Regions from separate parts of the Blautia sp. 1033sp1_1033st1_G9_1033SCRN_220408 genome, predicted to be linked through region 1. Evidence: predicted binding sites of a transcription regulator. Region 1 holds the regulator's gene; the other holds the start of a gene.

Region 1 (3,432 bases):
TTCTCTGGTCGAAGTCATCACCACCAAGACGGTTATTACCTGCTGTGGAAAGAACCTCGATAACACCATCGCCGATCTCAATGATAGAAACATCAAATGTACCACCGCCAAGGTCATATACCATGATCTTCTGCTCTTTTTCATTATCAAGACCATAAGCAAGAGCTGCTGCTGTAGGCTCGTTGATAATACGTTTTACATCAAGACCTGCGATCTTACCTGCATCCTTGGTAGCCTGACGCTGTGCATCATTGAAATATGCTGGAACTGTGATCACCGCTTCTGTTACAGGCTCACCTAAGTATCCTTCTGCATCTTTTTTCAGCTTCTGAAGGATCATAGCGGAAATCTCCTGTGGAGAATATTTCTTACCATCAATATTTACACGATAATCTGTACCCATCTCTCTCTTAATGGAAGAGATTGTCTTTTCTGCATTTGTTACAGCCTGACGTTTTGCAGGCTCACCTACCAGACGCTCACCTGTCTTTGTAAATGCAACAACAGACGGTGTTGTTCTGGATCCTTCTGTATTTGCAATAACGGTAGGTTTTCCACCTTCCATAACTGCTACACAACTGTTTGTAGTACCTAAATCAATACCAATAATCTTACTCATGATAATTCCCTCCTGATTAATTTGCAACTTTAACCATACTGTGTCTTACAACAAAATCTTTATAGGTATATCCCTTCTGGAATACTTCTACTACTTCATTAGCACCTGCATTTTCATCCTCTACATGCATCACTGCATTATGGAGGTTCGGATCAAACTCTTTGCCTTTGGCCTCGATCTCCTTAACACCCATCTCATCAAGAGCGGTCATCAACTGTTTGTAGATCATCTTCATGCCATCTGCAAAGGCATCTCCCTCTGGAGCCTGTGCAAGTCCTCTTTCAAAATTATCCACAACAGGCAGGATCTTTTCAACAATATCTCTTGCCCCGATCACATACATGCTGGCCTTTTCCTTTTCCGTTCTTTTACGGAAATTATCAAACTCAGCCATGCTTCTCTTTAAACGATCGGTAAGCTCTTCCACCTGCTGTTCAAATTTATCTTTTTTCTTTTTTCCGAAGAAAGAAGTCTTTGTCTTTTCTTCCGGTTTGGCATCTTTTGTTTCTGGCTCTTCTGATGCTTCAGCCTCTGGAACTTCTTTTTCCTCTTCTTTGGAAGATTCTTTCTCTGTATCCTCAGCCTCGGCTGCTGTCTCTTCTTCGCTGCCGTCAGTCACCGGAATCTCAACTGTTTCTTCTGTAGCTTCGGTTTCTTTCTTTATATCTGACACGCTGTCAACCGCCTTTCTATGTTTTCTTATTTACTGCTTCATCAAGATGAACCTTAAGCTTCTTCAAGCTGTCCACAACATTCTCATAATCCATACGCTTAGGTCCGATGATACCGATGGTTCCATGCATCCCATTGCCCAACTCATAAGAGGCAGTCACAACACTGCAATCCTTCATGGTCTGAATGGGAACCTCATCACCGATGTACACCTGCACACCTGTGCTTTCCTGATCACCCATGCTCTCACGAACCATATCTGCCAATTCCTTCTTATCCTCGAAAGTGGAGATCAGCTCGCTTGCTCTGGACTTGTCAGCCAGCTCCGGATATTTAAAAATATTGGTGGTTCCTGATGTATATACTTCCAAATCTTCCTCATCCACCTGAATGGTGGCTGCCACTGCATCTAACACGGTAGCTACCACACCGCTGTGGGTTCCTGCCTGCTCCTTCAGTCTGGCGATCATACCAAGATTGATATCCTGGATAGGAACTCCGTTCAGGTTGGTATTCAGAAGAAGGTTTAATTTCAGAATAGTCTGGTCATCCATCTCTTCGTCCAGATCAATGATCTGATTGCGGATCACATTGCCTTCACAAACAACAACTGCGATCAGCTGGTGCTCACTGACTCTGGAAAGCTGAATGAATTTCAATCGGCTTCCGCTGTACTGTGGAACCGTGATCATAGTGGCATAATTAGTATTGGCTGCCAAAACCTTGGCAACCTTCTTTAATACTTTATCCATCTTATCCGTGTTCTCTATCATCATCTCACGGATCTCTGCGATCTCTGATTCCTTTTCCCTGGTCAGTTCATCTACATAGAGACGATAGCCTTTGTCAGATGGAATCCTTCCTGCAGATGTATGAGGCTGTACGATATATCCCATATCGGTCAGGTCTGACATCTCATTCCGGATGGTTGCTGAACTTACATTCAGATCTGGATATTTGGAAATTGTCCTGGAACCTACCGGCTCACCTGTTTCCATGTATGTTTTGATGATTGCTTTCAGTATTTTCTTTTTGCGCTCATCTAATACGTCATCCATGAATGTTTGCTCCTTTCTCCATCTGTTTTGTTAGCACTCAACATAATGGAGTGCTAACATCTATGGTCTTAAGATACACCTGTTGTAAAAGTTTGTCAATATTTTTTACAAAATATTTGTGTGAAAATTTGGTGATGATTTTTCCTGATTGAGAAATGATTGTAAACGGCTTATAATATAGTTACGCAATATAAAAAAAGGAAAACACTACAATGGATTATAAAAAACATCTGACCTATTTTACAGGACTGGCTATCGGGCTTCTGACTCTTTTACTGGCTTTATTTCTTTCTCCTGCTGTTCCATGCTCAGCCGGCACTGCTTCTGTCACCTGGCGCGTTACCCAGTACGGCGATGACCATGCCGGAAAGCAGTCCATGTTCTATACCATCAAGGGCAGTAACGGCAAACTGATCGTAGTAGATGGTGGCTGGACAGATCAGGAGGCCTTTGTCCGTAAGACCATCCAAAGTCTGGGCAGCAAAGTTGATCTGTGGATCATCACTCACCCGCATCCGGATCATACCGGTGCTTTTATCAAAATCTTTTCTTCTCCAGGAGATATCCAGATTCGAAAAGTGATCGCTCCTAAGATCAATGACAGTCGCTACCGTAAATTTAAACACAGCTGGGATGAATATCCTGTGTTTCAGCAGTTTATGAAATTAATGTGCGGCACCTCCAAAATCCACTGGAAAGGAGCTGGTGACAGCTTCCGTTTTTCCGGACTGAAATTTCAGTTTTTCAACGGTTACAGCAACACCCTTACCAATACCACCAAAGACATCTGCAATGGTTCCTCCCTGGTATTTAAAGTATCCGGCAGGAAAACCAGCATGCTGTTCACAGGAGATATTCTCACAAAGGTAGGCAGACGGCTGATCAGTACATATAAGAAGCAACTAAAATCCACCTTTCTGCAGGCGCCGCACCACGGCAATAATACAGGTCGTTATTCCTTCTATAAATATATCGGTGCTGATATCACTTTTGTGGATGCCCCTGCTTTTCTCCGGACTTATCCTGCAGTAGCCCGGAATCTTCAAAATATAAAAGCACTTGGCGGACAGGTATATACCTACA
Region 2 (3,432 bases), 100 kb from region 1:
CGATTTCCAGCTGCTGCTGAAGTCTTGGAAGCTCTCCATACTGAAGCTGTGCAGCCTTTTCCAAGTCATAACTCTGTTTTGCTTTCTGGATCTGTTTATTCACATCTTCAATCTGCTCACGCAGCTTCTGAAGCTTTTCCACAGACTTTTTCTCATTATCCCACTGAGCTTTCTGGGTATTAAATACATCCCTCAGATCTGCAAGCTCTTTCTGCAGGTCAGCAAGACGCTCCTGGCTTAAGCTATCCGTCTCTTTTTTCAGGGCTGACTCCTCAATCTCCAATTGCATAATCTTTCTGCGCTGCTCATCCAGTTCAGTAGGCATAGAATCCAATTCCGTCTTAATAAGTGCACAGGCTTCATCTACCAGGTCGATAGCCTTATCTGGAAGAAAACGATCCGTAATATATCTATGTGAAAGAGTTGCCGCTGCTACCAGGGCGCTATCTGTAATCTTAACTCCATGGAAAACCTCATACCGTTCCTTCAGTCCACGAAGAATAGAAATGGTATCTTCTACTGTAGGTTCATCTACCATAACTGGCTGGAAACGACGTTCCAGTGCAGCATCCTTCTCAATATACTGGCGATATTCATCCAAAGTGGTAGCGCCGATGCAATGAAGTTCTCCTCTTGCCAGCATAGGCTTTAACATATTACTGGCATCCATGGCTCCATCTGTCTTACCTGCTCCAACGATCAGGTGCAATTCATCAATAAACAGGATGATCCTGCCTTCGCTTTTCCTTACTTCTTCAAGAACAGCTTTCAGTCTTTCCTCAAATTCGCCTCTGTACTTGGCTCCTGCTACCAAAGCACCCATATCCAGGGAAAAAATCTTCTTTTCCTTCAGACCTTCCGGTACATCCCCTGCAACGATCCTCTGTGCAAGTCCCTCTACAACTGCAGTTTTACCTACACCAGGCTCACCAATAAGAACCGGGTTGTTCTTAGTCTTACGGGACAGGATCCGTACCACATTACGGATCTCCCCATCACGGCCGATTACCGGATCCAGTTTTTGATTTCTGGCCTTTTCCACCAGATCCTCGCCATATTTGGCAAGTGTATCATAAGTAGCCTCCGGATTGTCGCTGACCACTCTTTGATTTCCTCTTACAGTAGACAAAGCCTGCAAAAACCTTTCTCGTGTAATTCCAAATTCCTTCCAGATCTTTGTCATGCTTGGACTTGGATACTTTAACAGGGATAAAAACAGATGTTCCACAGATACATATTCATCCCCCATGGACTTGGCTTCATCCTCTGCATTTACCAGTGCTTTGTTCAGATACTGTCCAAAACGCAGTTCGCCGCCGGATACTTTTACTTTCTCGTCCAGTGCTTTTTCAACTGTATTAATAAAATAATCTTTATTGATATCCATCTTCTCGATCAGCTTCAGAATCAGGCTGTCTTCCTGCTTCAGAAGGGAATACAGCAGATGCTCCTGTTCAATCTCCTGATTGCCGTAAGAATAGGCAACCTTTTCCAGATTCTGCACTGCCTCAATGGACTTCTGTGTGAATTTACTGATGTTCATATACGTTCCTCCTCTCCGAATCCTTTTATATGGAAAAACTGCCGGCAGACAGCCTCCTTCTAGAAGCTGTCCATCGGCATTTCATAATACGATCATCCTTCAATGGAAATATAACGTTTCTCTTCCACTTCCGGCTTAGCCTGTTTCTTTGGAAGTGTAAGCTTTAAGATCCCATGCTTGAATTCAGCTTTGATCTGCTCATTCTCAATATCCTCACCAATATAGAAGCTTCTCTGGCAAGCACCAGTATAACGTTCTCTGTGGATATAACGCCCGCTTTCTTTCTCCTTGGAATCCTGCTCCAGAGCCTTTGAAGCACTGACTGTCAGATATCCGTTTTTCTCTTCTACTTTGATCTCATCCTTTGTAAATCCCGGAAGATCGATCTCTAATTCAAAACTGTCATTTTTCTCTTTAATATCTGTCTTCATCAGATTAGCTGCGTGATGTCCATACAGCTTTCTCTCTGCCCTGTGGTCTGCCTTATCATCATAAAATGGAAATCCAAAAACATCATCCAGTAAACTGTCTGTAAAAATACTTGGTCTTAACATAAGTCATATCTCCTTTCAATGGACTTCTTACTTTATTTATTAAAATTCTTGTTATCTTTATAATCCATTTCCTTTGTTCTGTACGTAATATAACACGCATTGTTAGCACTGTCAAGAGGTGAGTGCTAATAATTTTGTGAAGATTTTGTGACCGCTAGGAGCCATGCAAAATCTCTGTACCCTGTATAAATTTCCCAACATACCATACCTATTCATATAATGCATATCACCTCTTCTTTTTTTCATACTTCAGTATCCCCCTGGGAGGCTTGTTTTCCCCCTCTGTTTTGTTAAAATAAACATAACACAAACAACTGTGTTATCTACCAAATAAAGTGCATTACCTCCGCATATTGATGCACATTTAATTCAACCCATAAAAAAAGTACTTCCGATTCCACGGGAAGTACTTTTTTATATCATTATGGACCCAACAGACTAAAGTCCATAAAAAAATGCTAAGCCATAGGTTTTGATCTGTGGCTTAGCACTATATTTTATGGTTCAACTCTCAAAGTCAGGTTTCATTTTTATTTTGTCAAGAATATTGTGTATTTTTTTATCTTATTGTGTAATTACAAATCATTTTCGTCATTTTGCACAATATTTAATGTAAATCCACGAACTAATGACATTTACTTAGTGAAATCTCTTGCCCAAAAGGCATTCCTCTTTTTATTATTACTGTTTACGGAACTGGGATGATACAATTCAGTTTGGTACAATATAGTTCTAAATTATCCAAAATATAATTTTTCATTCAAATTCTAATTCATCACTCCCCAAATAATGAGAGAGTAACACACGATTCAAGTTAACCTAATCTGTCATTTAACATATCTCTCTAATAAATTATCAACGCCAGCACCATATATACCAGAATTGACACAATACAGTACAAAGAATTTGTAGTAGATACATATGCACTGCTTTCTTTTTTCTTCAGGAATGTCTGCATACTGAAAGTAGCCGGTGCAGACATATACAGAATGATTGCAAGATCCATAAGCTGTGAACTGCCTACAAGAAAATGGACAGCAAGTAGAACCCCAGCCATCATCACCGCCTGGACGCAAATACGAAGTATGATCGTTTTTATACATGGGCTGATCAGTTCTCGGGTCAACTCCATACTGTACCCTACCACAAGAAGGATCATAGAAGTTACAGAAGTGGTAAGAATATTTTCAACGCTAAGATAAACACCTCCAAAAGAGCTTTCAACAAGCCGTGAAATGATTCCGGTTAATCCGGCTGCAATTCCCAAAACGCTGGCTACAAATGCAGGAGTTTTTACTGCACTGAAAAACAGTGCCTTTGCACTAATCTTTCCTC

The links. Region 1 encodes HrcA, which represses chaperone genes, less so after heat shock. Its sites were predicted from a motif close to TGTTAGCACTCNNNNNNNNNGAGTGCTAACA; they were not measured.
Region 2: a site for HrcA is predicted at 2,198-2,228, ahead of AB5916_RS05465 (Hsp20/alpha crystallin family protein). Genes of this name have one in related genera too.

The regions. Positions count from the first base shown of each region.
Region 1 covers NZ_JBFKZO010000005.1:139,305-142,736, reverse strand. The annotation lists gene dnaK (molecular chaperone DnaK) at 1-619, opposite strand, end outside; gene grpE (nucleotide exchange factor GrpE) at 636-1,283, opposite strand; gene hrcA (heat-inducible transcriptional repressor HrcA) at 1,309-2,349, opposite strand; gene AB5916_RS05970 (ComEC/Rec2 family competence protein) at 2,562-3,432, shown strand, end outside.
Region 2 covers NZ_JBFKZO010000005.1:35,543-38,974, reverse strand. The annotation lists gene clpB (ATP-dependent chaperone ClpB) at 1-1,543, opposite strand, end outside; gene AB5916_RS05465 (Hsp20/alpha crystallin family protein) at 1,636-2,097, opposite strand; gene AB5916_RS05460 (AEC family transporter) at 2,942-3,432, opposite strand, start outside.